DNA from 3 places in the Candidatus Symbiopectobacterium sp. NZEC127 genome. Region 2 is predicted to be linked to each of the others. Evidence: predicted binding sites of a transcription regulator. Region 2 holds the regulator's gene; each other region holds the start of a gene.
What was found. The regulator PhoB, encoded in region 2, activates phosphate uptake and scavenging genes when phosphate is short. The targets are predictions, from matches to a motif close to CTGTCATAAAACTGNCNNAT.

Region 1 (5,377 bases), on a different contig from region 2:
ACCGTTTTGCCCTGTACGCCGCCGCCATCAACGATCATGGTGCCCGCGACCGCCGAGGAGAGAACGTGGGTGGTGGACACCGGCATACCGGTATAGCTCGCCACACCAATCGACAACGCCGCTGTTACCTGCGCAGACACCCCTTGCGCGTAGGTCATGCCACGTTTACCGATCTTCTCACCGATAGTCACCGCGACGCGACGCCAGCCCACCATGGTGCCCAGAGAGAGCGCCAATGCGACAGCAACGATAATCCATAACGGCGCGTACTCAACGGTTTTCAGCATATCTTGACGCAGATTGTTCAGATAGCGTCGGTCTTCCGACGTGGTTTCCGGCAGCTTCGCTACCTTGTCCATGGTATCCGCAATGCACATCAGCAAACGGCGCACGCGACCGCGATCCTCAGCATTCAACTGGTCATAACTCTTCAGGTTATTCAGCAGACCCAGTGAACGCTCAATGGCGATCATGACGCGAGAACTGTCGCAGTGGAACTCTTTCACGCCATTAGCAGGCAACACCGTTTCTGTCGCCGGTACCGGCGTAGAGAGGTCGATGACGTGTGTGAGCGCATCGCCGTGCTGTTGATAGAACTCCTGCAAGTTGACGACCGCATCACGCGTGCGACTGATCTCATAGCCGGAAGCGCTCATGTTGACGACAAAGCCGGCAGGCGCAACGCCAATCAGCACCAGCATGATCAGGCCGATACCTTTCTGACCGTCGTTAGCGCCGTGGGAGAAGCTAACGCCGATAGCGGAGATAATCAGCGCTGTACGCGTCCAGAACGGCGGCTTACGTTTGCCATCCAGCTTTTCACGATCGGCAGGCGTGAGGTGAACACGTTTACGTTTCTTGTTGCTATTCCAAAAGCGCAACAGCACAAACAACACCAAGCCTGCGACCACCATCCCCACAATCGGAGACAGAATCAGTGACAGGAAGATGCTGATCATTTTGGGAACGTTGAGCGCATCCACGACGGACGTGTCGGTGAGCAGGGCGTTGGTTAAACCAATCCCGATGATAGAACCAATCAAGGTGTGAGAGCTGGAGGCCGGTAAACCAAAGTACCAGGTGCCCAGGTTCCAGATAATCGCCGCCAGCAGCATGGAAAACACCATGGCCAGGCCGTGCGCAGAACTGACGTTAAGCAGCAAATCAGTAGGCAGCAAATGCACGATGGCATACGCCACGCTCAACCCGCCTAGCATCACGCCGAAAAAGTTAAACAGTCCGGCCATGACAACCGCATATTCCGCCCGCATTGCGCGCGTATATATAACGGTGGCAACAGCATTCGCCGTATCGTGAAAGCCGTTAATGGCTTCATAGAACAGAACAAATACCAGTGCCAAAATCAGCATCAGACCGGTATGAAAATCAACCCCGGTAAATAAATGTAGCATAAGCGTTAGGCCATTTGTGGTCATGAACGCGGCGCATTATCTGCGACAAGCCTAAACGGGAAAAGGAAAATATGACTTTTTTTTGACGAAAAGATGACCAATTCGGCTATTGGTCAGATTTATCTTAATAAAATCAAAAAAATACATATTCTTGTATAAATATACATTTTGTTACGCTGGCATCCATTCGCACCTGACACTACAATCAGCCGCCCGGTTATTATCGGGAAAATGCTTACTTTTTAGGTTGCCCTTGCTAGGAGAGCGCACTGTGGAATCGTTTGATGTTGTCATTGTGGGTGCAGGTGCTGCCGGTCTGTTTTGTGCCGCGCAGGCCGGACAACGCGGACTGCGCGTTCTGCTGGTGGATAACGGCAAAAAACCGGGTCGCAAGATATTGATGTCGGGCGGCGGCCGCTGCAACTTCACCAATATGTACGCCGAGCCAGCTGCTTATTTGTCTGAAAATCCGCATTTTTGCAAATCCGCACTGGCGCGTTACACCCAGTGGGATTTTATCGATCTGGTCAATCGACACAGTATTGCTTACCACGAGAAGACCCTTGGGCAGCTGTTCTGTGATGACAGCGCGCAGCAGATTGTGGATATGCTGATGCGCGAATGTGAACTCGGCAACGTACAGTTTCGTCTACGCAGTGAACTCCAGAGTATTGAACGGACGGGCTCAGCGTTCACCCTCACCTTTGCCAATGGCACAGTGATCGTTCCACAGGTGGTGATTGCCAGCGGCGGACTTTCCATGCCGGGGCTAGGCGCATCCCCCTTCGGTTATCAGGTCGCACAGCAGTTTGGCCTTAAGGTACTGCCCACACGCGCAGCGCTGGTACCGTTTACGCTGCATAAACCGCTGTTGGAGCAGATACAGACCCTGTCTGGCGTTTCCGTGCCCGTGGTGGTGACGGCGAAAAACGGTGTCAGCTTTAAAGAGAGCCTGCTGTTTACCCATCGCGGCCTTTCAGGCCCGGCCATCCTGCAACTCTCGAGCTATTGGCTACCGGGCGAAAGGGTGACGATCAATCTGTTGCCACAGCACGATCTTAACGCGCTGCTTGCCGAGCAACGTGCGGCGCACCCCAATCAGAGCCTGAAAAATACGCTGGCGCTGTGGCTGCCGAAACGCCTGGTCGAGTGTCTGCAAACGTTGGGATTGGTGCCCGAGGTGTCACTTAAGCAACTACAATCCCCCCAGACAGCCGCGCTCACGGAAAATCTGCACGCCTGGCAGGTGCAGCCCAACGGTACGGAAGGCTATCGCACCGCAGAAGTCACGATGGGCGGAGTGGATACGCGTGAGTTATCGTCAAAAACCCTTGAAGCCAGTAAAGTACCGGGCCTCTATTTTATCGGCGAAGTGGTGGACGTTACCGGCTGGCTGGGAGGCTATAACTTCCAGTGGGCATGGAGTTCCGCCTGGGCGTGCGCGCAGGCGTTAACACGCTGATTTGGGATAGTAAAGTGGACACAAGTTTTGCAAACACAATGAATCGCCCTATCCCATTTCCCAAAAGCCCGGCCTAAGGCCGGACGTATTGTTAACCCCGTTGATGCCGGAGATGCGCATTAACGGTATCGCACCGAGTGTGTCACCTCATGGACGAGAGGCTGTGCCGTCTGGCGTACGCGCCATCGTCCAGGATGGGATGCCCCCCTCACAGGGATATTTAGCGGCTTTATCTTCATCAATATCGATGCCCAAACCAGGCTTGTCGTTCAGGTAGGCGTAACCCTGATCGATCTCTGGACACCCAGAGAAGACCTCACGCAACGCATCATTCATTGGCGTATATTCTTGAATACCGAAATTCGGTGAGCTCAGATCAAGGTGCATATTGGCACAAACCCCGACTGGCGAGATGTCACCCGGTCCATGCCAGGCGGTACGCACGCCGTTCAGCTCACTGTAGACCGCCAGCTTCTTCGCTGGCGTGATGCCGCCAATCGTGCTGACATGGCATCGAATGTAATCGATTAACTTGTTATCAATTAATGGCTTCCATTCGTTCACGTTAACGAATAGCTCGCCCATCGAGATCGGTGTAGATGACTGCTGACGCAACATTTTCAGCCAGTCGATATTTTCTGGTGCAACCGGATCTTCAAGATAAAACAGCTGATACTGTTCGAGCGTTTTTGCCAGATTGATGGCCGTTACCGGCGTGACGCGTTCATGCACATCATGAATAAATTCAATGCCAAAACCCAGTTTGTTGCGCAGATGGTCGAACAAACGCGGAACGCTCTTCGCATAGGCATCAGGATCAAAATAAATACCGGGGGTTTTGCTTCTTGGTGAACGCTTCGGTTGAATATTTTTTGCGCGTGCCAGTTGTGTGGCAATTAACTTCAAATCGTCTGTTCCAGCACCACCATACATCCCCATCTGGCAGCGAACATATTGATAACCTTCTTCCATACGGGCGCGGATATTATCTTCCACCGCCACTTCATCGCCCCCGTCAGTGTGGCAATACAGTGGGATACCATCGCGACATTTTCCACCCAGCAAGTCATAAACCGGCATTCCGGCAAGTTTGCCTTTGATATCCCATAGCGCCATGTCCACGCCGGACAGCGCGTTGTTCATGATGGGGCCGTTACGCCAGTAACCGCTGACTGCACCGGATTGCCAGATATCTTCAATACGGGTGGGATCTTTACCGATCAGAAACGGTGCCATGTATTCATCAATCGCATTTTTCACGGCAAAAATTCGCTGTGTGAACGTCGCGCACCCAAGACCATAGAGCCCCGGCTCATTGGTCTCGACCTTGACGACGGCCAAATCAATGCCACCGGGTGCCGTAAGAATGGTTTTTACATTGGTAATCTTAAGGTTACTCACTTTAACTCCTCAATTCAGCAAATCAACGCCATGTCATACCGAGGAGGACAACACGGCGAAATATTTGTAGGTCGTCCTACAACTTCACGTGTTATATCACGCTTTACAATCCCACAGTTCCTTGAACGTTCATTTTGTGACAAAGGTCAAAAAACGTCAAATCGAAGATATAGTTATTCATTAAATACAATGAGTTATACAACTTCAGATAAAGAGAGATAAGCGTTATTTGTGATCCGTATTGCAAAATCATTTTTGTATTGTTGATTTTACAAAAGTGAAAATCCACTCTTAAATAAGACAGTCGTCATACAAATATCAAGCGTGAGGAAAATTACATGACTGCTTTATTTGATTTAACGGGGAAAACAGCACTGGTCACCGGTTCTGCACGGGGTTTGGGGTACGCCTATGCAGAGGGGCTGGCCGCCGAAGGCGCACACGTTATCCTCAATGATATACGTGACACGCTCCTGACTGAGTCCGTTGATAAACTGAGAGCCAAAGGCTACACCGCCTATGGCGTAGCCTTTGATGTTACTAAAGAAGACGCGATTGAAAACGCGTTCAACCAACTGGATGAACAGAATATTCATGTTGATATTTTGATCAACAACGCAGGTATTCAATATCGCAAACCGATGGTGGAACTGGAACTTGAGAACTGGCAAAAGGTTATCGACACCAACCTGACGAGCGCCTTCTTGGTCTCACGAGCCGCTGCCAAGCGAATGATTGCGCGCAACACCGGGGGAAAAATTATCAATATCGGTTCATTGACCAGCCAGGCAGCAAGACCGACCGTTGCACCTTACACCGCAGCGAAAGGTGGAATAAAAATGCTTACCTGTTCAATGGCTGCTGAATGGGCGCAATTTAATATCCAGTCCAACGCGATTGGACCAGGATATATTCTGACCGATATGAACACCGCATTGATTGAAGATGAAAAATTCGATAACTGGGTGAAAAGCAGTAATCCCTCCCAGCGCTGGGGCCGCCCGGAAGAACTGATTGGCACGGCGGTATTCTTATCGTCAAAAGCCTCTGACTACATTAATGGTCAAATCATTTATGTCGATGGTGGTTGGCTATCCGTTCT
Region 2 (5,377 bases):
GACGCGCGTGCTTGTAGCGCATCCAATGCCAGCTTTACGGCTTTATGCCGCTCATAGATGCGGCTGGAGATCTCGCCATAGATCACCGTACCGGTCAGCTCTTCCAGCAGTTCTGCGCGTTTGTTCTGTTCGGCGTTGAGAAAGGCGGCAAATTGCCCCTGTGAGAGCATCATCGATCGGGTAAAACGCTCAAAGTCCAGCCCGGTAATACGGACGGTGTAAGCCAGCTTTTCGGACAGTTTTTGCGTGAGGATCTTGCCGTCTTCGATCAGCGCCAGTTCGGCTTTCGGGGTTTGCAGGTTGCCATCCGCCGCATCTTTGGCGCGGCGTTGGCTCCAAAACGCACGATAGCCGACGCCTTTGACCTCAAATTCCACCTCGGCCAGACAGTCGGCGGTGTTACGCGTCATCAGTTCGTTCTGCGTGGCGGAGAGCGTATTCAGTCGCGGCGTCTGGTGATACAGCGCCAGACAGATGGCATCCAGCAGCGTGGTTTTACCCGCGCCGGTTGGGCCGGTGATGGCAAACAGCCCGTTGCTGGCAAACGGCTCCTGCGTAAAATCAATCTTCCATTCACCTTTGAGCGAGTTGAGGTTTTTTAACCGTAAGCTCAGGATTTTCATGCTTGCGGCGCTCCTTCGGTGACGTCTCGGACCATTTCATCAAACAGCGGGCGTAACCGCGCTTGTTGTTCTTGCGCCATATCGGTCAGCGCCAGTTTGCGTTCGAAAACGTCCTGTGGAGATAATTCGTCCAGCGTCTCTTTCTTTTCGCGCGCAATGGCCTGCAAGCGCTGCTCACGGTTGCGCCGCAACAGCAACACGTCGACGGGTAATGTGTGCGTTAGCTGCTGTATGCGCTGCTGCATGTCGCTGAGGTAGGTGTCGGTGGCGATCTCGATGTCCAGCCAGATACGCTGCCCGGTTTCGGGAGCGGGGAGGCTGTGCAACTGCTGCTCTATTTCCGTCAGATTGCCTTTGATGAGGCGCATCGGTTGCGTCACGGGAACGGGCAGCAGCGTTATCTCCGGGGGCGCACTTGGCGGGAAGTCGATCAACGCGACCGATTTTTCACTGCCAAGCTCATCAAAACTCAGAGCAATCGGTGAGCCGCTGTAACGGATATGCTCGCTGTGTCCCACGCGCTGCGGGCGGTGGATATGCCCAAGGGCGATATAGTCGGCAGGCGGAAAAGCCTGCACCGGGTAGGCATCGAGCGAGCCGATGTAGATCTCGCGCACCGCTTCCGAGGCGGTAACCCCAACGGTGGTCAGGTGTCCGGTGGCGATAATCGGCAGGGGCAATGCCAGCGTGTCGCGTAAATCGCAGGCGTACTGGTAGCATTGCGCATAGTGTCCGCTGATGGCGTCTTGCAAGGCGAGCTGTTTTTCCTCGCCGGATTGACCCGCCAGGCTGCGCAGGATGTCGCGCGGACGCAGAAAAGGAATGGCGCACAGCATCGCGCCGGGCGCGCCTTGGCGGGTATTGAGTGCCAATACCTGCTGCGTCACATCCTCGGCGGCGTTGGCGATAACACGGGTATTAAGGCACGCCAGCAGATCGCGCGATTCATTCAGGGTCGCCACTGCATCGTGGTTGCCGGCCAGCAACACCAACTGGCATCCGGTGGGGCGCAATGCCACCACAAACCGGTTGAGCATTTCGCGCGCATAGCTGGGCGGCGAACCGTTATCAAAAATATCACCCGCCACAATCAGCGCATCGACCTGATGTTCGGTTATCTGCTCGATGAGCCAGTCGAGAAACGCTTGATGCTCCGGTGCGCGACTTTTAGTATAAAAATATTGGCCCAGATGCCAGTCTGCGGTGTGAATGATACGCATGGCGTTTCCTGTTAGACGTGCTATCTACTGTAGGGCGATTATAAGCAGTGTGGGCGGTGGCTGTCGTTATCGCCGCGAAAATTTTGGAAACAACCGCTAAACAGGGTGTTACCTTCAGCGTTGATTTTCATAAATCTGTCATAAAACTGACGCATACTGCTTTCGCCCGCAGAAGATGAGCCACTCAGGCGCCTGTTGTTTAGGTAAAGTGGGCAATCGTGATATTTCGTTATTGTTGACGCGTTTCATACGCTGACTAACGGCAGGATGAACAATGGCAAGACGCATACTGGTCGTAGAGGATGAAGCGCCGATTCGTGAAATGGTGTGCTTCGTGTTAGAGCAAAACGGCTATCAGTCCGTTGAAGCGGAAGATTATGACAGCGCAGTGACGCGTTTGTCCGAACCCTATCCGGATCTGGTGCTGCTGGACTGGATGCTGCCAGGTGGCTCGGGGTTGCAGTTTATCAAGCACATGAAGCGCGAAGCGCTGACGCGGGATATTCCGGTCATGATGCTGACGGCGCGCGGCGAAGAGGAAGATCGCGTGCGCGGGCTTGAGGTTGGCGCGGATGATTACATCACCAAGCCGTTTTCGCCCAAAGAGCTGGTAGCACGTATCAAGGCGGTAATGCGCCGCATTTCACCGATGGCGGTGGAAGAAGTGATTGAAATGCGGGGGTTGAGTCTGGACCCCACCTCTCATCGCGTCACCACAGAACAGCACGCGCTGGAGATGGGACCGACCGAATTCAAGCTGCTGCATTTCTTTATGACGCACGCTGAGCGTGTTTACAGTCGCGAGCAGTTGCTCAATAACGTTTGGGGAACTAACGTTTATGTTGAGGATCGTACTGTGGACGTGCATATTCGTCGCTTGCGCAAGGCGCTGGAAACCAGCGGACACGATAAAATGGTGCAAACGGTCCGGGGAACGGGGTACCGTTTTTCTACGCGTTATTGATGTGTGCGTTAGCCATAGCGTGCGCGACATCGTGGCTGAATACCGCCAAAGCGGAGAATTTTTAACGTGTTAGAACGTCTTTCGTGGAAAAAGCTGGCATTGGAGCTGGCTTTTTTTTGCTTGCCCGCCCTGTTGTTGGGCCTGATTTTCGGCTACCTGCCCTGGTTTATGCTGGTGGCTGTGTTGGTGGTGCTTGGCTGGAACTATTACAACCAGCTTAAACTCTCCTATTGGCTGTGGGTCGATCGCAGCATGACGCCGCCGCCCGGGCGCTGGAGTTGGGAGCCGCTGTTTTACGGGCTGTATCAAATGCAACTGCGTAATCGGCGGCGGCGGCGCGAGCTGGCCTTGCTGATCAAACGATTTCGCAGCGGTGCCGAGTCGCTGCCCGACGGTGTGGTGATCACCACCGAGGAGGGCACCATCATCTGGTGCAACGGCCTGTCGCAGCATTTGCTCAGCCTGCGTTGGCCGGAAGATAACGGCCAGAATATCCTCAATTTGCTGCGCTATCCCGAGTTCACGCAATACATGCGCCAGCAGGATTTCACCCGCGCCTTGACCCTGCAACTGATCAATTCACACCATGTCGAATTCCGCGTTATGCCTTACTCGGAAGGGCAATTGTTGATGGTGGTGCGCGACATCACCCAAATGCACCAATTGGAAGGCGCGCGGCGCAATTTCTTTGCCAACGTCAGCCATGAATTACGCACTCCGCTCACCGTGCTGCAAGGCTATCTGGAGATGATGCAGGACGACTCGCTGGATAGCCCGCTGCGTAACAAAGCGCTCTCTACCATGCAGGAACAGACGCGGCGTATGGATGGGCTGGTGAAACAGTTGCTCACGTTATCGAAAATCGAAGCGGCAGCGCCGATCAATCTGGCGGAAAAAGTCGATGTGCCACGCATGCTGCGCATCCTGCAACGTGAAGCACAGACGCTGAGCCAGGAGCGCCACGAAATTGTGTTCCGCATTAACGATGGGCTGAGCGTTTATGGCAATGAAGAGCAGTTGCACAGCGCCTTCTCCAATCTGGTGTACAACGCGGTTAATCACACGCCGGAAGGCACGCGCATTGAAGTGTGCTGGCAAAAAATCACGCAGGGCGCGCAGTTTCAGGTCAGCGATAATGGCCCCGGTATTGCCGCAGAGCACATTCCTCGCCTGACCGAGCGTTTTTACCGCGTGGATAAAGCCCGTTCGCGCCAAACGGGCGGCAGCGGGTTGGGGCTCGCCATCGTCAAGCATGCGCTCAGCCATCATGATTCGCGATTGGAGATCCTCAGTGAACCGGGTGCCGGAGCGCGTTTTATGTTTACGCTTCCTAACCGGTTGATTGTCCCTGCCTCTCTGTCGGAGAATAGCACTACCCCTTCGGCCTGATGGACAGTTGACCTATGATGCCAGCCCCGCGTTTTTCGGGTTTCTTGCTCTGTACTGCGCTGCTACTCAGTGGCTGGAGCCACACTGCGCGCAGCGAGCAAATGCTGGCGGGGAATCTCTCCAGCGCAGGCTCTGATACCCTGGCGACGCTGATGGCGTTTTGGGCTGCCGATTTCAACCAACATTATCCCAGCGTTAACGTGCAGATGCAGGCGGCGGGATCGTCATCGGCACCCACGGCACTCGCTTCCGGTGCGGCACAGCTTGGCCCGATGAGCCGTGCCATGAAGGCGAGTGAGATTGAGGCGTTTGTGCAGCGCTACGGGTATCCTCCCTTGGCCGTTCCGGTGGCGATGGATGCGCTGGTGGTGTTAGTGAATCAGGATAACCCGCTGCCGGGGTTGAACGTGCAACAGCTCGATGCGCTGTTCTCCATTACCCATCGCTGCGGGGCCACGCAAACCGTTACCCATTGGCGCGATCTCGGGCTGACCGGTGAATGGGCACCGCGTCGCGTGCTGCGCTACGGGCGCAACTCCGCGTCAGGCACCTATGGCTTTTTTAAGCAGCAAGCGCTGTGCGGCGGGGATTTCTTGCCGCTGGTGAATGAGCTACCGGGCTCGGCGTCGGTAGTGCAGGCCGTAGCCACCTCCACACAGGCCATTGGCTATGCCAGCATCGGTTTTCGCGCCAGCGGGGTGAAAATGTTGCCGCTGGCGGCGCAGGGAAGCGACTACGTTGCGCCGACGGTGGACAATATTCGCAGTGGCCGTTATCCCTACGCGCGCTATCTCTATATTTATGTCAATAAAGCGCCAGAGCATGCGCTGGATAGCCTGACCGCCGCCTTTATGGATCGGGTGTTGTCTACCGCCGGGCAAAATCTGGTGAGTCAGGATGGCTATCTTCCCTTGCCTGAGCCTGTGCTGGTTAACGCACGCCAGCAGCTCGGTCTGTAGCACGCTATCATTCTCATCCATCACCGTCATTCCCGCGAAGGCGGGAACCTCGTGCAGGTGAAACGCGTTCATTCTGGCGGAGATCCCCGGCTTTCGCCGAGGATGACGAGAGGGAAGGCCGAGGACGACGAGAGGGGAAAGTGACTTTGTCATCAGTCTGACGTGAATTTTATTCATGTTTGTCGCGGAAAGTGAAAATTATTCTATTGCCCTCAACCTGCT
Region 3 (5,377 bases), on a different contig from region 2:
TCGAGAATACCGTAACGCAGCAGGTAGACGAACACGTTGGCAATCGCGATATACCACAGCAGCTTGTTCGGGAACACATACTGCATGAAGATCTCTTTTGCCGTCAGTTCCTTCTCTGAGGTTTCGGTGTAATCCACCGGGTAGTCATTTTTATACTCTTCAATCGGGGGCAGGCCGCAGGATTGCGGGGTGTCGCGCATCATCACGAAGGCAAACACCGCAATCAGGATCGCACCAAACGCCGGCATGTAGAGTGCCGCTCTCCAGTCATGGAACCAGGCCATCCCCAGCAGGAACAGCAGCGGCGGGATCCCGCCACCCACGTTGTGGGCACAGTTCCAGACCGAAACAATACCGCCGCGCTCTTTCTGCGACCACCAGTGCACCATGGTACGTCCGCACGGCGGCCACCCCATGCCCTGGAACCAGCCGCACAGGAACAGCAGTACAAACATGACGGCGATGCTCGACGTTGCCCAAGGCACAAAGCCCATAAACAGCATCACTGCCGCCGCCAGAATCAACCCTGCGGGCAAGAATACGCGCGGGTTGGAACGGTCGGAGATGGAGCCCATGATAAATTTGGAAAAACCATAGGCGATAGAAATCCCTGATAACGCAAAGCCAAGGTCGCCGCGAGAGAACCCCTGTTCAATCAGGTACGGCATGGCTAATGCGAAGTTTTTTCTGACCAGATAGTAAGCGGCATAACCGAAAAAGATCCCAAAAAAAATCTGCCAGCGCAGACGACGGTATAACGGATCGACCCGATCGTCGCTCACTCTGGGCTGGTGCTGGGCGGGCTTAAAAATACTCAGCATAACGTTCTCCAATACGCTTAAAAGCGATAATTATTTTGTGCTAAATCGCGCGTATGGTAGCGAAATGGCGCAGGGTTTCAATGTGAGCCACCGCTAAAATGTTACATTTTTATGACGGTCGTGCAATTATTGTGCTTTGCTTAACAAAATGCTCCCCTATAGACCTCATATTGGTGTGACTTTTATCGCGAAACGATTACATATCCGGTTCGTTATTTTCGTTTTTTGCTCGAATTTGCTCTTTATCAATCATTTTTTTCCTTTTCTGTGTCTGAATACCCTTAATGAAGATCCGGAAAGGTGACACCATCATGGAAAACAGCACGGCCTACCGCGAAACCGACGTTATCGTGATTGGCGGCGGCGCGACGGGCGCGGGAACCTTGCGCGACCTGGCACTCAGGGGACTGCGTTGCCTGTTGCTGGAGCGCTTTGACATTGCGACAGGCGCAACCGGTCGTAACCACGGGTTGTTGCACAGCGGTTCGCGCTATGCGGTAACCGACAGTGAATCCGCGCGCGAATGCATTGAAGAAAACCAGATTTTACGCCGTATCGCCCGCCACTGCGTGGAGCCAACCGACGGCCTGTTCCTGACGCTGCCCGAAGACGATCTGGCCTATCAATCCCAGTTTATCGCGGCCTGTCAGCAGGCGGGTATCAATGCGCAGGCGATTGATCCGCAAGAAGCGCTGCGCCTTGAACCTGCTGCCAACCCGCAGCTTATTGGCGCGGTACGCGTGCCGGACGGCACCGTTGATCCATTTCGCCTTACCACCGCCAATATGGTCGATGCCTGCGAACACGGGGCGGAAGTATTGACCTATCACGAAGTGCTGGGACTGATACGTCAGGGCGATCGTGTTACCGGTGTGCGCGTTTTCGACCATAAACAACAACGCACTCTCGATCTCTATGCGCAAGTGGTGATCAACGCCGCTGGCATCTGGGGACAGCGCATTGCCGAATATGCGGATCTGCGCGTGCGCATGTTCCCTGCCAAAGGCGCACTGCTGATTTTGGGCCACCGTATCAACAATATGGTGATTAACCGCTGCCGTAAGCCTGCCGATGCCGACATTTTGGTGCCGGGTGACACCATTTCACTGATCGGCACCACCTCAACCCGCGTGGACTATGACCAGATAGACAACATGTCCGTCACGCCGCAAGAAGTAGAGATCCTGATGCGTGAAGGGGCGAAACTGGCTCCGGCGATGGCGCAGACGCGTATTTTGCGCGCCTATGCGGGCGTGCGCCCGCTTGTCGCCAGCGATGACGATCCGAGCGGGCGCAGCGTGAGTCGCGGTATCGTGCTGCTTGACCATGCCAGCCGCGACGGGCTGGAAGGATTTGTCACCATTACCGGCGGCAAGTTGATGACGTACCGCCTGATGGCGGAGTGGGTCACCGACAAGGTGTGTGAAAAGCTGGGGCACAGCGCACGCTGCACCACGGCGGAACGGCCACTGCCCGGCTCCGCCAACGCGTCTACTGAGCAACCGGCTGCCGCAACCTCAGGTACGCGCGCGTTTTCTGCGCCGCTGCGCGGCTCCGCGATTTACCGCCATGGCGACCGTGCCGCGCGCGTGTTGTCCGGCGAGTATGCCGACAGCAGTCTGGTGTGTGAATGCGAAGCGGTGACCGCGGGTGAAGTTCGCTATGCGGTGGAAGCGCTCAAGGTCAACAACCTGATCGATCTGCGGCGGCGTACCCGCATCGGGATGGGGACCTGTCAGGGCGAGCTCTGCGCGTGCCGTGCCGCCGGATTGCTGTGCAAGCTGGGGCAATCGACACCGCCGCAGGCGTTGGCGCAGTTGAGTCAGTTTTTAAACGAGCGCTGGAAAGGCGTTCGCCCCATTGCATGGGGTAACGCACTGCGTGAAAGCGAATTCACCAGTTGGGTATATCAGGGCTTGTGTGGGCTGAGTATTGAGGATCAGCAGGAGGAACAACATGCGGTATGACGTCGTCATTATCGGTGGCGGGTTAGCCGGGCTCACCTGCGGTATTCGTTTGGCGGAGCAAGGAAAACATTGCGCCATTGTCAGTTCAGGGCAAAGCGCCCTGCATTTTTCTTCGGGATCGCTGGATCTGTTGTCCTTTCTGCCGGATGGCGAGCCGGTTCATCATCCGCTTGAGGCGCTGTCAGCGCTGGCAAGTCAGGCTCCCGAGCATCCCTATTCCCTGATGGGTGAAACCGCCGTACGCCGTTGGGTGCCAGAAGCAGAAGCCTTGCTGGCGCGCTGTGGCGCGACCATGACGGGCAGCCATCAGCAGAACCATCTGCGCTTGACGCCGCTCGGCAAATATCGCCCGTGCTGGCTGAGTCCACCGGAAATTGTCACGCGTGAGCAGGGCAAACCGCTGGCGTGGCGCGCCCCGCTGATTGTGGGCATAGACGGCTTTCTGGATTTCCAGGCCTCTATTGTGGCAGATGCGCTGCAAGCGCAGGGCATTGCGGCAAAGAGTGCCGATTTACGCCTGCCCGCGTTGGATCGTCTGCGCGGTAACCCCAGCGAATTCCGTGCGGTAAATATCGCTCGCGTGCTGGATTTGCCGGAAAACGCCAGCGCATTGCTGGCGGAGTTGACGCGGCTGAGCACACAACACGATGCCGTCATTTTGCCTGCTTGCCTGGGATTGGATACGCCGGATGCCGTGGCGATGCTGCAAAATGCCTTGGGCAAACCCGTAGGTCTGCTGCCAACGCTCCCGCCGTCGTTACCGGGCGTGCGCTTGCATCAGGCGATGGTACGCCGTTTCCGCCAATTGGGCGGTATGGTGATGCCGGGCGATAAAGTCGAGCGTGCCGTTCTGGGAGCAACAGAAAAGGCGCTCTATACCCGTAATCACGTCGATATTCCGCTGCGGGCTCAGCAGGTGGTGCTTGCCAGCGGCAGCTTCTTTAACAACGGGCTGGTGGCAGAGTTTGATCGGGTTGTGGAGCCGGTATTTGGTCTTGATGTGCACTATGCCGCAGATCGTAGCGACTGGAGTCGGGAGCAGGTGCTGGCACCTCAGCCGTATCGCCTGTTCGGTGTGAAAACCGACGAGACGCTGCGCCCGCGTATCAACGGCGTGACGGTGCCCGGCGTCTATGCGATTGGCGCGGTATTGGCCGGGTTTGACCCTCTGGCGCAGGGCTGTGGCGCGGGGGTATCTTTATTAAGCGCGTTGTCGGTTGCCGATACGCTGCTGCAAGGGGAGGTCGCATGAGCCTGCTCAATGACACCAGCTTTGATAACTGTATCAAGTGTACGGTGTGCACCACGTACTGCCCGGTTTCCCGGGTGAATCCCCTTTATCCGGGGCCGAAGCAGGCTGGGCCGGACGGCGAACGTCTGCGTCTGAAAGATCCGGCGCTGTATGACGAGGCGCTGAAATATTGCACCAACTGCAAACGCTGCGAAGTGGCCTGCCCGTCGGATGTAAAAATTGGCGATATCATTCAGCGCGCCAAAGCACGCTATAACCCGCATCGTCCTTCGCTGCGTGACACCATCCTCAGTCATACCGACCTGATGGGCACCGTATCTACGCCGTTTGCGCCATTGGTGAACGCGGCGACCGGGCTGAAACCGGTGCGCCAGTTGCTGGATAAAGCGCTGAAAATTGACCATCGACGTCAGCTGCCTAAATACTCGTTCGGCACTTTCCGCCGTTGGTATCGTCAACAAGCCGACGCGCAAAAACAGTTTAGCGAGCAAATCGCGTATTTCCACGGCTGCTACGTTAACTACAACCATCCGCAGTTGGGCAAAGACCTGATCCGCGTATTCAATGCGATGGGGATTGGCGTGCAACTGCTGGAAAAAGAGAAGTGCTGCGGCGTGCCGCTGATTGCTAACGGTTTTCATGCAAAGGCCAGAAAGCAGGCGCAGCAAAACGTGGGCTATCTGGAAGGCGCGGTGCAGGGTAAAAATCTCACCGTGGTGGCGACGTCATCAAGCTGTACGGCGACGCTGCGTGACGAATACCCGCATTTACTGGGGGTTGATAACCATGCAGTGCGCGATAGCATCACGCTGGTGACGCGTGAGCTGTATCGCCTGTTAGAACAAGGCAAAACGCTGCCGCTTAATCCGCTGCCGCTGCGCGTGGCGTATCACACGCCGTGCCATATGGAGAAAATGGGCTGGACCTCCTACACGCTGGATTTACTGCGCCGTATTCCTGGATTGGAGCTGGTGGTGCTGGAGTCCCAGTGCTGCGGTATCGCCGGAACCTACGGATTTAAAAAGGAAAACTACACCACTTCGCAGGGAATTGGCGCGCCGCTGTTCCGCCAGATAGAGGAGAGTGGGGTGGATATGGTGGTCACTGACTGCGAAACCTGCAAATGGCAGGTTGAGATGTCGACCAGTAAACCTTGTGAGCACCCGATCACGTTATTAGCACGCGCGTTGGCGGCGGAAAAATAATCCTTTACAGACGCGAATGATAATGATTATTATTGGCATGCGTTCCAGAGAGACTCGCGCATCGCTTTTCATGCGCTGACCGTCTCGCTGTGAAGGCACGACATTGCTCACATTGCTTCCAGTGTTTATTTA

Region 1: pitA (inorganic phosphate transporter PitA) is a predicted target of PhoB. The motif match lies at 1,482-1,501, and genes of this name have one in related genera.
Region 3: glpT (glycerol-3-phosphate transporter) is a predicted target of PhoB. The motif match lies at 920-939, and genes of this name have one in related genera.

The regions. Positions count from the first base shown of each region.
Region 1 is NZ_JAGFPG010000006.1:85,061-90,437, reverse strand. Features, by position in the region: gene pitA (inorganic phosphate transporter PitA) at 1-1,412, opposite strand, end outside; gene J5069_RS19235 (NAD(P)/FAD-dependent oxidoreductase) at 1,684-2,874, shown strand; gene J5069_RS19230 (enolase C-terminal domain-like protein) at 3,022-4,275, opposite strand; gene J5069_RS19225 (SDR family oxidoreductase) at 4,614-5,377, shown strand, end outside.
Region 2 is NZ_JAGFPG010000004.1:155,873-161,249, forward strand. Features, by position in the region: gene J5069_RS16415 (AAA family ATPase) at 1-623, opposite strand, end outside; gene sbcD (exonuclease subunit SbcD) at 620-1,843, opposite strand; gene phoB (phosphate response regulator transcription factor PhoB) at 2,118-2,807, shown strand; gene phoR (phosphate regulon sensor histidine kinase PhoR) at 2,874-4,196, shown strand; gene J5069_RS16435 (PstS family phosphate ABC transporter substrate-binding protein) at 4,211-5,155, shown strand.
Region 3 is NZ_JAGFPG010000007.1:86,475-91,851, forward strand. Features, by position in the region: gene glpT (glycerol-3-phosphate transporter) at 1-821, opposite strand, end outside; gene glpA (anaerobic glycerol-3-phosphate dehydrogenase subunit A) at 1,133-2,788, shown strand; gene glpB (glycerol-3-phosphate dehydrogenase subunit GlpB) at 2,778-4,040, shown strand; gene glpC (anaerobic glycerol-3-phosphate dehydrogenase subunit GlpC) at 4,037-5,245, shown strand.